3 regions of the Marinobacter sp. MA genome follow, and region 2 is predicted to be linked to each of the others. Evidence: predicted binding sites of a transcription regulator. Region 2 holds the regulator's gene; each other region holds the start of a gene.

Region 1 (4,471 bases), 2.0 Mb from region 2:
GCCCATGACGGCTTTCAGGATGCTCCAGACGATCAGGCTGGTAACGAATACCCAGACGAAGATGGTGAGCATCCCGACCAGCTGACCCATGAAGGTAGCGTCTGCGTCGGACAGGAGAACCGCGAAGATACCCCAGATACCAACCACGCCGTGCACAGAGATGGCACCGACCGGGTCGTCAATGCGCAGCTTGTCCATGGTCACGATGGAGAACACAACCAGGGTGCCGCCGATGGCGCCAATGATGGTGGCGAGCAGGGGAGACGGGTCCGCCGGCTCGGCAGTGATGGCAACCAGACCAGCCAGGGCGCCGTTCAGGGCCATGGTCAGGTCAGCCTTGCCGAACATCAGGCGAGCTACGATCAGGGCAGCAATCAGGCCACCGGCTGCAGCCGCGTTGGTGTTCAGGAACACGTTGGCAACTTCGTTGGCAACACCGATACCACCCAGCTTCAGGGTAGAGCCACCGTTGAACCCGAACCAGCCCATCCACAGGATGAAGGTACCAAGCGTTGCCAGGGGCAGGTTGGCACCCGGGAAGGCGCGGATCTCGCCTTTGGCGCCGTACTTGCCTTTACGGGCACCGAGGAGGATAACGCCAGCCAGGGCTGCAGCTGCGCCGGCCATGTGAACGATACCGGAACCGGCGTAGTCGCTGTAACTCAGCTCGTACATGCCGAATACCGCGTCGCCGTTCCAGGTCCAGGAACCCTGCATCGGGTAGATGAAACCACACATAACAACCGCGAAAGCGAGGAAAGCCCAGAGCTTCATGCGCTCGGCCACGGCACCGGAAACGATGGACATGGCGGTCGCAACGAAGACAACCTGGAAGAAGAAGTCGGAAGCGCCACTGTACTCACCCATGTCGCTGAAGCCAGCTTCGGTAGAGGCTGCAATGACACTGGCAATGGCTGCGTCGTCCATCTCGGCCACAGTTGTGACGCCGCTCAGGAAGATGCCACCGTCGTACATGATGTCGTAGCCGACAATCAGGTACATGGTACAGGCGACCGCAAACAGGGCCACGTTCTTGGTCAGGATTTCGGTGGTGTTCTTGGCACGCACCAGACCAGCTTCCAGCATGGCAAAGCCGGCGGCCATCCACATGACCAGGGCACCGCAAATCAGGAAGTAAAAGGTATCCAGCGCATACTGGAGTTCAAAAATGTGATTTAGATTGCTTTCCATATGAAGCCCTCCGCACGAGGCTTTTCAGGTTATAAAAATTTTTTGCGTTGGCTGTTCGAATTATCAGAGCTGGTTCAGACCGCTTCTTCGCCGGTTTCGCCAGTCCGGATCCGGATGGCTTGAGCCAGTTCAGTCACAAAGATCTTGCCGTCGCCGATCTTGCCGGTGTTGGCTGCCTTGGTGATGGACTCGATGACCTGGTCCAGCAGGTTGTCGCCAATGGCAACTTCCACCTTCACTTTGGGCAGGAAGTCCACTACATATTCCGCGCCACGATAGAGTTCTGTGTGGCCTTTTTGCCGACCGAAGCCTTTGACTTCAGTGACGGTTACGCCTTGTACGCCAATCTCGGATAGTGCCTCACGGACATCATCCAACTTGAAAGGCTTGATGATCGCTGTCACAAGTTTCATTGCTTTCTCCTTGGTAAAGCCGTCCCAACAGTGAGGGCCCGTCGGCCGATTGTTGAGTTCGGGATGCTGCCACCTCGCACACCAATTGTGCGGATTGCGTACGAGAGCTTTAGCATCGGGTATGCCAACGCAAAAAATTACAATAAAAACAATTATATATGATATCCGCGTACCAGAATGGCGCAAAGTTGTGCACCAAAATAGAGCGGGTAGCTGACCAGTGAGCCAAATTGGAGCGGGCTCTCTGGCCGGGCAGCCCCCATTATAGGGTCCGCAACCTACAGTATGGCAGGGGCTGCGATGTGATACACTCCCGCAGACCGGCAACAGGCCCTGTCTTTTAGTCGAAGCCGGACATTTCAGTGATTCGTGAGGTGATGTGTGAAAGGTCCACAGGATATTTTTGCTCAGCTGCAGGGCCAGTTTGGCCAGTTCGTACCCGACATGGCCCGCGCTGCACGGGAAGATTTTGAAACCCAGGCCCGGGCGACTGTGATGGCCGTACTGTCCCGCCTTGAGCTGGTGACACGAGAGGAATTCGATGCCCAGCAGGCCGTCTTGCTGAAGACCCGTGAAAAGGTGGATGCGCTCGAGAAGCGGGTGGCCGAACTGGAAAACTCCCTGCCAAAACAGTAAACCACGGACACGCTCGGCAGGACGCCGGGCGAGCAGTTCCGCTCATTACCATGGAAGGTTGTCATGCTTGCTATCGTTCATTCCCGCGCCTCAATTGGCGTGTCAGCGCCGGCCGTTACGGTCGAGGTCCATCTTTCCGGCGGTCTGCCGGCGCTCTCGATCGTGGGCCTGCCGGAAACCGGTGTCCGAGAAAGCAAGGAGCGCGTTCGGAGCGCTCTCCTGAACGCCGGCTTCGAGTTTCCTGCCCGCAGAATCACCATTAATCTTGCGCCTGCCGATCTTCCCAAGGAGGGAGGTCGGTTCGATTTGCCCATCGCTCTGGGCATTCTGGCAGCCTCGGGACAGATCCCGGTGGAGAGTCTTTCCGATTGCGAATTTCTGGGCGAATTGTCCCTTGATGGTGCATTGAGGCCGCTCAAGGGTGTATTGCCGGCTGTGCTGGCGGCCCGGCAAGATCAGCGGAGTTTGCTCGTTCCGCATGGCAATGCCGAGGAGGCGGCCCTGGCCAGCCAGGGTGACGTTCTGGCGGCCGGCCACCTGCTGGCGGTGTGCGAGCATTTGAGTGGCCGCGCCCGCCTGGTGCCAGTGCCGCGATCCTCGCTGGAACAGGCGCCGGCCACTCAGGGTGAGGTGCCGGATCTGTCGGATGTGCGTGGCCAGCGGGTACCCCGGAGGGCTCTGGAGGTCGCGGCGGCTGGCAACCACAATCTTCTGTTCTTCGGTCCACCGGGAACCGGCAAGAGTATGCTCGCCAGTCGGTTGCCCGGCATTCTTCCGGGGCTGGAGGATGCAGCGGCCATGGAAGTGGCCAGCGTCCATTCGGTGGCCGGGCTTCCGATTCGTTCCGGGGGTTGGCGGGAGCCGCCGTTCCGATCGCCTCACCACACCGCATCGGCCGTCGCTCTGGTGGGCGGTGGAAGCAGCCCGAGGCCCGGTGAAATCTCCCTCGCGCATCGGGGCGTACTGTTTCTCGACGAGTTGCCAGAATTCGAGCGTCGAGTGCTCGAGGTGTTGCGGGAACCGATGGAAACCGGCGAGATTTCGATCAGTCGCGCGGCGCGGCAGGTGAATTTTCCGGCCCGATTTCAGGTGGTGGGTGCAATGAATCCTTGTCCCTGTGGTTATAGCGGTCATCCCACCATTGAGTGTCAGTGTACGCCACAACAGGTCGCGCGGTACCGGTCGAAAATCTCCGGGCCGCTTCTGGACAGGTTCGATCTCCACGTTGAAGTGCCTGTGCAGGGTGGGGACGTACTGATGCGGCAGGGCGGCGACGGCGAAACCAGTGCCACCGTCCGGGAGCGTGTACTGGCTGCGAGGGCCCGGCAAGCAGAGCGGGGTTGCCTGAATGCCGCACTGTCCGGGCGTGATCTGCAGTCCGCATGCCGACTTGATCGCACCGGTGAACGACTGCTCACCGGTGCGATGGAAAAGCTGGGCCTCTCTGCTCGGGCGTTGCACCGCATATTGCGGGTTGCCAGAACGCTTGCGGATCTGGAGGGCTGTGAAGAGCTAGGCCAGAGCCATCTGGTTGAAGCGCTGGGTTACCGGCAACTGGACCGACAACAGGGCCGCAACTCGGTGGTATCCGCCTGAGCGACGACACTCTGGTAAACTGTTGGCAAATACCGTTAAACAGACCCGCTGCCTGCGGTTAAGGATTGCAGATGACAGACCAGAAAGAACCGCAAGATCCCAAAGATTCCGCCGATTCCCCGGTCACGACCCGTCGCGGTGTGCGTAGCTTCGTTCTGCGGCAGGGCCGCATGACGGAAGGCCAGAAAAAGGCGTTTGAACGGAGTTGGCCGAAGTACGGCCTGACCCGCGAGAACGGAATGATCGACCCTCGTGAGCTTTTTGGCCGAGACAACATGCTTAACCTGGAAATCGGTTTTGGCATGGGACGGTCCCTGGCAGAGATGGCCGAAGCGGCTCCCGAGCAGGATTTTATCGGGGTTGAAGTTCATCAGCCCGGTGTCGGCGCGCTGCTCAAAGAGATCGAGGATCGGGGCCTTGAAAATGTCCGGATATACAGTATCGATGCCAACGATGTCATTGATCTTTGCCTGCCGGACGCCTGTCTTGATCGCGTGATGGTGTTCTTCCCGGACCCCTGGCACAAGAAAAAGCATCACAAGCGTCGCCTGATTCAGCACGAGTTCGTCCAGCGGGTCCGTCACAAGCTGAGGGTCGGTGGCATCCTGCACCTGGCGACTGATTGGGAAAACTAC
Region 2 (4,471 bases):
TGATGGTAATCGGGCGGCGAATCATGGTTCGATCAGATCTCTTCCCGGGTCTGAAGGTGTGGCAGTTCGGTATGGCGTACCTGCACATTGCTGTAGCGCTGCCGGAAGTAGTCGCCCAACTGCTCGCAAACATACACTGAACGGTGCTGGCCGCCGGTACAGCCAATGGAAATCGTCATATAGCTGCGGTTGCTGTCTGCGAAGGAGGGCAGCCAGGTATCCAGGAAGGCCTTCAGGTCGTCGATCATCTTCCGGCTCGCCGGTTCCTTTTCCAGAAATTCGATAACCGGCTGATCCGTGCCCACGTACTTCCGCAGACTGGTATCCCAGTAAGGGTTGGGCAAACAGCGGACATCGAAAACATAGTCGGAATCCAGCGGTACTCCGTGCTTGAAGCCAAACGACTGGAACAGCAGTGCCAGCTCCTGATCCTTCCGGCCAACAACTCTCTGCTTCACCATATCCCGAAGTTCGTACATCGACATACCGGTGGTGTTCACATACAGGTCGGAAAGCTTGGAAAGTGGTTCAAGCAGCTTCTTCTCGCTGGTAATGGCTTCCCTGAGGGAGGTCTTGTCGTCACTCAGCGGGTGTTTTCTGCGGGTGGCGTGGAAACGCTGGAGAAGTGACTGCTCGTCGGCATCAAGGAAGATAATTTCAACGGTAACCCCGGTCTCCTGGAGGCGCCGGTAAATTTCCTCGAAATTGGCGAGCTCGCCGGAAAGGTTGCGCGCATCAATGCTGACCGCCATCTTGCCGAGCCGGCCGGGCTTGGTCTGGCTCGCGGCTTCCCGGGTGAGAGGAAAAAGCAAGCCAATGGGAAGATTGTCGATGCAGTAGAACCCGAGGTCCTCCAGCACATGAAGCGCGGTACTTTTACCCGAACCGGACCTGCCACTGACGATAATCAGCTTCATGACCAAATCACCTCCACTGCAATGAAAATCAGCCGCCTGAGGCGGTCATGCGCTGGTACAGCGTGCCGGCGTCCTCACATTGCCGGAGGCGATCACAGAACGACCGCTCATTGAACTTCTCTGCCAGTTGGCTGAGCAGCTCCAGGTGTTCGCTGGTTGCCTCTTTCGGGACGATCAGGGCAAAAATCAGATCCACCGGCTGATTGTCGATGGCATCGAATTCAACGCTTTCTTCGAGCGTCATCAGCACGCCCACCACGTGATCAAGGCCCTCCAGGCGACAGTGGGGAATGGCGATCCCCTGGCCAATGCCGGTACTGCCCAGACGCTCACGGGAAATGAGGTTGTTGAAGAGCTGGGTCTCGCTGAGCGTATTGTCCTGGTGGTTTATTTGCTCGGCAATAAACTCCAGGGCCCGTTTCTTGCTGGACGCAGGTACCCTGCAGAGGGTGAGCTCCGGAACAAGAATAGTGTCTATGGTCAGGGATGTGTCGCTCATGGATCGACTGCGTTTCCGTTAAAAAAAAGGCTGCGACACGTTGTTCATGTCGCAGCTCGATTAGATGACTTGCATGAAAACAGCCAGTTAGCGAGAGCCGTTTCCGTGCATCCGGTCTACATTCTTTTCCTTGTGCTTGAGGATCTGGCGGTCCAGTTTATCGATCAGGGCATCGATGGCTGCGTACATGTCCTCGTTTTCTGCCTTTGCGTGAATCTCACCACCAACCACGTGCAACGTGGCTTCCGCAATCTGGCGCACCTTTTCCACTTCCAGGGTCACCTGGCAGTTACTGATGTGGTCGAAGTGACGCTCGAGCTTTTCGAACTTCTCTGAAACGTAATCTTTCAGTGCGGGAGTCAGTTCTACGTGATGGCCTGAAATATTGAGTTGCATAGGCGTCTCCTGTTGTCATCGTGCCGGCTCCCGGGAGCCGGTCTGGGTGCTGGCGCATTGTGCGCCGGCGAATACGGTGTTGCGCCCCGCACCGGGGTATTCAGACCAGCCGCTTGCGCTCGTTGGACGGCGGAATGTGCATGGCCTCCCGGTACTTTGCAACGGTGCGTCGCGCAACCTTGATTCCCTGTTCTCCTAGCATGGCTGCAATTTTACTGTCGCTCAACGGCTTTTTGGGCGTTTCCGCGGCAATCAGCTTCTTGATCATCGCCCGGATGGCCGTGGAGGAGCATTCGCCGCCCTCGTCAGTGCTGACGTGGCTGGAGAAGAAATATTTCAACTCGAAAATGCCCCTTGGGGTATGCATGTATTTCTGGGTGGTTACCCGTGAAATCGTCGATTCATGCATTTCTACCGCCTGGGCGATGTCTGAAAGAATCAGCGGCTTCATGGCTTCCTCGCCGTGATCCAGGAATCCCTGCTGGTGTTCGACAATACGGGTCGCCACTTTCAACAGGGTCTCATTGCGGCTTTGCAGGCTCTTGATAAACCACTTGGCCTCCTGCAACTGATCACGCAGGAAGGTGTTGTCGGCACTGCTGTCCGCACGCCTTATAAGTGAAGCATAGCTGGCATTCACCCGAATGCGCGGGGCAATTTCCGGATTCAGCTCAACACGCCAGCGGCCATTGTGCTTGCGAACGATAACGTCCGGAATGACATAGTCGGGTTCGGCGCGATCAATCACGTCGCCCGGCCGCGGGTTAAGGCCGGTGATCAGAGCCAGAACCTCTCGCAACTGGTCTTCTTTCAGACGGCTGCGCCGCAGCAACTGGGCGTAGTCACGGTTGCCCAGCAGATTGATGTAGTGGGTAATCACCAGTCGCGCCTGGGCCAGCCAGGGCGTCTCGGGTGGTAGCTGGTTGAGCTGGATCAGCAGGCATTCCTGCAGATCCCGGGCAAACACCCCTGGCGGATCAAAGTGCTGGAGGCGGTGCAAGACGGCTTCCACTTCATCCAGTTCCAGAGGGTCTTCCTCGTTCTCATCCAGCAGTCCGGCGTGGATTTCTTCCAGAGGGCTGGTGAGATAGCCGCGCTCATCCACAGCGTCCATCAGGGCATGGGCAATGGCCTGGTCCCGTTCACTCAGCGGGGTCAGATTGAGCTGCCATTCCAGGTGATCCTGAAGTGTTTCGGTGGGCGAGTTGCGGGTCTCGAAATCGTGATCGTTCTCGTCGTCGTTGCGGGCGGCCGGCGCGGGCGCGGACTGGTAGATGTCGTCCCAGGCGGTGTCTACCGGCAGGTCGTCCGGAATGTTGTCCGGAATGTCGTTTTCGGAGGACCAATCCGGGCCATTCTCTGATTCGTCCCAGTCGCTCGAAGGTTCCGGCGCTGACTCGGCCGCGGATTCTTTCTCGCTAGTCTCGCGCTCGTCGTTCTCGGCGGTTGCGTCAGCCTGATCATCGTCCTCGGATGTCTCCAGCATGGGGTTGGATTCCAGTGCCTGCTGGATTTCCTGTTGGAGGTCGAGGGTGGAGAGCTGGAGAAGCCGGATCGCCTGTTGCAGCTGGGGCGTCATGGTCAGGCTCTGACCCAGCTTTAACTGTAAGGAGGCTTTCATAACCATGGTTCAGGATCCGTCACTCATCAGCGCTTTGTGTCATAAGTCGTGAAAAATTCTATATATGCCGGTTACTTGCCGTCGTTTTATTTTACCCTAGCAAGTTCTTTGCCGAGTTTACTTGCTACAGGTCATCAAAACAATGAGCCTTTCGGTGTCACAGCCTGAATTCATCGCCCAGGTAGACTTCCTTGACTTGCTGGTTGGCCAAAATCGCATCGGCATTGCCGGAGGCGATGATGTGGCCTCCGGAGACAATGTAGGCGTTCTCGCAGATGTCCAGGGTCTCTCGCACGTTGTGATCGGTAATCAGAACGCCAATACCCTTGTCACGCAGATGCCGGATGATGTGCTTGATGTCGCTTACGGATATCGGGTCGACACCGGCGAAGGGTTCATCCAGAAGTATGAAGGCCGGTTCCATGGCCAGCGCCCGGGCAATTTCCACCCGTCGCCGTTCCCCTCCCGACAGGGCCATGCCAACGCTGTCCCGGATATGGGTTATGTGGAATTCTTCCAACAACTCCTCGAGCTTTTTCTCTCGATCCGCTTTGCCCAGCCCCCGACGGGTTTCGAGGATCGCCATGATGTTGTCGCGTACCGACAACTTGCGGAACACCGAGGCTTCCTGGGGCAGGTAACCGATGCCTTGCTGGGCGCGTCCGTGCATCGGCAGTGGCGTAATATCCCGGCTGTCGATGGTGATGCGGCCACGATCGGCAGGGACCAGACCGACGATCATGTAGAAGCAGGTGGTTTTCCCGGCGCCGTTGGGGCCAAGCAGTCCCACTATCTCCCCACTGCGAATTTCCAGGGAAACGTCGATCACCACTTTTTTCTGCTTGTAACTCTTTGCCAGGTTACTGGCTCTCAGAACTGCCATCGGTTTCCTGTCTGTCAGTGCGTCTGTCGGCGCTGCGTGGCTGAATCACCATCTCTACCCGGCCGCTGCCTTCGCCCGTGTCTGCGCCGCCTTCAGCGGTCACTACCCGGCCGGCGGTATCATAATGAATGACGTCGCCGCGGAACAGGTTGCCA
Region 3 (4,471 bases), 170 kb from region 2:
CGTGCAGTCGCTCTACCCCATAGCTGGCAAACTTCGCCAGGACCGGCCGCAGTGGCCCGGACACCAGCAGAATGGCCGGTTTGCCAAGCATTTCCTGGCGCTGGACGCTCTCCTGAAGCGATCGCTGGAGCTTCTCAACCATATTCGGCTCCAGAACCAGGCCAATGTCTTCCTGACCGCCGGATTGTTGACTCTGCTGAACAGACTTCAGCAATAACTGTTCCAAGTCCGGATCCAGGGTGATCACCGGTATCTCTGATTCGTTGCCGCAGATGCTCTGGACAATCATCCGGCGCAGGGACTGCCGGGCTACCGTGGTCAGCAGCTTGGGATCCTGACTCTTCGGATGAACATTCACGATGGCCTCGGCAATGGACCGCATATCCCGGATCGGCACTTCCTCCTTCAGCAGGTTCTGCAAGACCTTCAGGAGCAGGCTGATGGAAACGGTGGTGGGTACCAGCTCTTCGGCCAGCTTCGGAGAAATCTTCTCAAGCTGATCCAGCCACTTCTGGACTTCCTCGTGGCCCAGCAGTTCGTGGGCGTGTTTCTGCAACACCTGGTTCAGATGGGTGGCAACCACGGTACTGGCATCGACCACGGTATAACCAAGGGTCTGTGCCTGGTCTTTCTTATCGGGCTCGATCCAACAGGCATCAAGACCGAACGCCGGATCCTTTCCTTCAATCCCTTCAACCTTTCCAAATACCTGGCCGGGGTCGATGGCCAGCTCCCGGTCCGGGTGAATCTCCGCCTCGGCGATGGTTACGCCCATCAGGGTGATGCGATAGACGTTGGGCATCAGGTCCAGATTGTCGCGAATATGAACCGAAGGCATCAGGAAACCCAGATCCTGGGACAGTTTTTTGCGAACGCCCTTGATGCGACTGAGCAACTGACCGCCCTGGGATTTATCGACCAGCGGAATCAGCCGGTACCCGACTTCCAGACCGACGATATCGACGGTGGACACATCGTCCCAACCCAGCTCTTTGGTCTCTCCGGGTGCCGGCAGCTGACGTGCCTGATCGCCACCCGCGTCTCCGCCCGGCGGCAGATCCCGCCCCGCCGGTCGTGGTGCCGCGCCGCCAGCGCCCCTGGCCGGGAAGGCGCCCTCCTCGACAGTCTGCCTCTGGTGTTTCCAGATATACCAGGCAGCGCCGCCCGCCAGCGCACCCAGACCGAGGAAGGCCACGTGAGGCATGCCGGGAATCAGGCCGAGGATAATCAGGATTCCAGCGGCAATGGACAGTGCCTTCGGTGCACTGAACATCTGCTGCAGGATCTGGCCGCCCATGTCCTGGCTGGAAGTAACCCGCGTTACCATGATCGCCGCAGACGTGGACAGCAGCAGCGAGGGAATCTGTGCCACCAGGTCGTCACCAATGGTCAATAGCGCATAGCGCTCCATGGCCAGCCCGAAATCCAGGCCATGCTGGAGCATACCGATGGCGATCCCGCCGACGATGTTAATGGCAAGAATGAGCAAGCCGGCAATGGCATCGCCTTTAACGAACTTGGACGCACCGTCCATGGAACCATAGAAATCCGCCTCCTGGGCAATCTCGGCCCGGCGATGCTTGGCTTCGTCCTGATTGATCAGGCCGGCGTTGAGATCCGCATCAATGGCCATCTGTTTGCCGGGCATGGCATCCAGGGTGAAACGGGCACTCACTTCGGAGACCCGGCCGGCGCCCTTGGTGACCACCAGGAAGTTAATGATCATCAGGATCGCAAAGACCACCAGACCCACGGCGTAGTTGCCTCCGATGAGTACCGCACCGAAGGATTCGATCACCTTACCGGCCGCGTCGCCGCCCTCGTGGCCGTTCAACAGAACGATCCGGGTGGACGCCACGTTCAGGGCCAGACGCAGCAGCGTGGCCACCAGCAGTACCGTGGGGAAAGAGGCAAACTCCATGGGCCGAAGGGCGTAGACACAGACCAGCAGAATGACAATCGACAGGGTGATGTTGAACGTGAAGAACACGTCCAGCAAAAACGCCGGCATGGGCAGAATCATCATACCGAGCAAGCCCATCAGCATGATGGGAATGCCCAGATTTCCCCGCGTCAGGGTTTTGACGTTATTGAGGACTAAAGCTCTGTCCATGCCGGATACTTCTCCGATTGGCCGTGCCTGCAGGCGTTTCAAAGGTCGAAAATCTGACGCGGCGGCGTCGTTTGGAAGAGTTATCGCAAGATCCGTACCAGCCCTTAGTGGATTTCCGCGAACCGGCCATTTGCGGCCTGACTCGCCTTGCCAGATGCGGTATCCTTGCGCCATTTAATTGCGACGCTAAAACCCCAACCAGACACACAGGTGACCCCATGCCAATCCACGAGGTAAAACACCCTCTGATCCGCCACAAGCTCGGCATCATGCGCCGTGCGGATATCAGCACCAAGAATTTCCGGGAGCTGGCACAGGAAGTTGGTGCACTTCTGACCTACGAGGCCACCAAGGACTTTAACCTGCAGGAAAAAACCATCGAAGGCTGGGCCGGCCCAGTGAATGTGGAACAGATTCACGGCAAGAAAGTCACCATCGTTCCGATCCTCCGGGCCGGGCTTGGCATGCTCGACGGTGTTCTGAGCCTCATTCCTGTTGCCCGGGTCAGTGTTGTCGGCCAGATCCGCAACGAGGAAACACTCGAGGCCAGCACCTACCTGGAAAAACTGGTGGGTGAGCTGGATCAGCGAATGGCCATGATCGTCGATCCCATGCTCGCTACCGGCGGCTCCATGATTTCCACCATCGACCTGCTCAAGAAAGCCGGCAGCACCGAGATCAGGGCCCTGGTTCTGGTAGCCGCGCCCGAGGGCGTCAAGAAAGTCCTCGAGGCCCATCCGGACGTGTCGATCTACACGGCCTCCGTTGATGAACGCCTGAACGAGAAAGGTTATATCCTTCCGGGTCTCGGCGATGCCGGCGACAAGATCTTCGGCACCAAGCAGAAGGACGTTTAAGCATGCAGGATCATACCAACGACCCGGTCTGGAAACAGGCCATTGCCGGCTCACAAATGCTGCTGGTGGCCTTCGGTGCCCTGGTGCTGATGCCATTGATAACCGGCCTGGATCCCAACGTGGCCCTGTTCACCGCCGGTCTGGGCACCCTGATATTTCACGTGGTGACCGGCGGGCAGATCCCGATTTTCCTGGCGTCCTCCTTCGCCTTTATTGCTCCCGTAATCGCCTCCAAAGGCCGGTTTGGCATGGAAGAAACCCTGGGCGGCCTGATGGCCGCAGGTATTCTCTACATCTTCCTGAGTGGCCTGGTTCGGATGCGGGGCACCGGCTTTGTCCGCCGCCTGCTGCCACCAGTGGTCATCGGCCCCGTGATCATGACCATCGGTCTCGGCCTGGCACCGGTTGCAGTTCACATGGCCTCCGGCCGTACGGGTGACGGCGCCAACCAGCTGATCCCCTACGACACCGCTATCTGGATCGCGATGATTTCCCTGGCCGTAACCATCATCATGTCGGTCTGGGCCAAAGGCATCTTCCGACTGATTCCCATCATGTTCGGCGTGATCACCGGCTACATCCTCTCCGCGTTTGCAGGCATCGTAGATACTACGCCCATCAAAGAAGCCGCCTGGTTTGCCGTTCCCAACTTCGTTGCGCCCGAGTTCAGCTGGGGCGCCGTGCTGTTCATGATTCCGGTGGCCATCGCCCCGGCCATCGAACACATTGGCGACGTGCTGGCCATCGGCAACGTGACCCGCAAGAACTATCTGGAAAAGCCGGGCCTCCACCGCACCCTCCTGGGTGACGGCCTGGCCACCAGTGCTGCTTCCATGCTCGGTGGACCACCCAACACCACCTACTCTGAAGTCACCGGCGCGGTCATGCTGACCAAGAACTTCAACCCGAAAGTCATGTGGTGGGCGGCCGGCGTAGCCATCGTTCTGGCCTTTGTTGGCAAGTTCGGCGCGGCGCTGCAGACCATCCCGGTCCCCGTTATGGGCGGCATTCTGTGCCTGCTGTTCGGCTCCATTGCCGTGGTTGGCCTTAACACGCTGATCCGTCACCAGGTGGACCTGTCACAGTCTCGCAATCTGGTGATCGTCGGGGTCACCCTGGTATTCGGTATCGGCGGGATGGTGCTGGGGCACCTGGAAGGCATCGCGCTTTGTGCGGTAGCGGCCATCATCCTGAACCTGATCCTCCCAGGCAGCCGCGAGGCATGGGGCAAAGCCGTCTATGAGCAGAAAGCCGACTGACAGCTCCGGCATCAGCTTCACTGCCCTCTATACCGGTGCCGTCTGGCACCGGTACGGGCTTTCTGACGATACCCTGGCAACGGAAAAAGGCCGCTGGCTATACCGCCTGATGACACCCTTCGAGGCAGCCAGCAAGGCGGCCATCGGTGGCAACCTCCGCACCTTCCTCCTGCAACGCCATCTGATCATCGACCACCTGATCGACCAGGCCATCAAAGAAAAGGGCATCACCCAGGTCCTGG

Evidence for each region. The regulator sigma-54, encoded in region 2, starts transcription at its own class of promoters, with help from an activator protein. The targets are predictions, from matches to a motif close to ANTGGCATNNANNTTGCTNT.
Region 1: the regulator sigma-54 is predicted to act here: its motif matches at 1,714-1,733, upstream of glnK (P-II family nitrogen regulator).
Region 3: the regulator sigma-54 is predicted to act here: its motif matches at 2,196-2,215, upstream of flhA (flagellar biosynthesis protein FlhA).

Annotation. Positions count from the first base shown of each region.
Region 1 is NZ_CP103058.1:621,455-625,925, forward strand. Features, by position in the region: gene NUW46_RS02795 (ammonium transporter) at 1-1,191, opposite strand, end outside; gene glnK (P-II family nitrogen regulator) at 1,266-1,604, opposite strand; gene NUW46_RS02805 (accessory factor UbiK family protein) at 1,986-2,240, shown strand; gene NUW46_RS02810 (YifB family Mg chelatase-like AAA ATPase) at 2,304-3,836, shown strand; gene trmB (tRNA (guanosine(46)-N7)-methyltransferase TrmB) at 3,908-4,471, shown strand, end outside.
Region 2 is NZ_CP103058.1:2,951,108-2,955,578, reverse strand. Features, by position in the region: gene NUW46_RS13670 (HPr family phosphocarrier protein) at 1-25, opposite strand, end outside; gene rapZ (RNase adapter RapZ) at 33-917, opposite strand; gene ptsN (PTS IIA-like nitrogen regulatory protein PtsN) at 946-1,416, opposite strand; gene hpf (ribosome hibernation promoting factor) at 1,504-1,812, opposite strand; gene NUW46_RS13650 (RNA polymerase factor sigma-54) at 1,913-3,433, opposite strand; gene lptB (LPS export ABC transporter ATP-binding protein) at 3,591-4,316, opposite strand; gene lptA (lipopolysaccharide transport periplasmic protein LptA) at 4,294-4,471, opposite strand, start outside.
Region 3 is NZ_CP103058.1:2,781,449-2,785,919, forward strand. Features, by position in the region: gene flhA (flagellar biosynthesis protein FlhA) at 1-2,113, opposite strand, end outside; gene upp (uracil phosphoribosyltransferase) at 2,332-2,970, shown strand; gene NUW46_RS12880 (uracil-xanthine permease family protein) at 2,973-4,229, shown strand; gene NUW46_RS12885 (class I SAM-dependent methyltransferase) at 4,210-4,471, shown strand, end outside.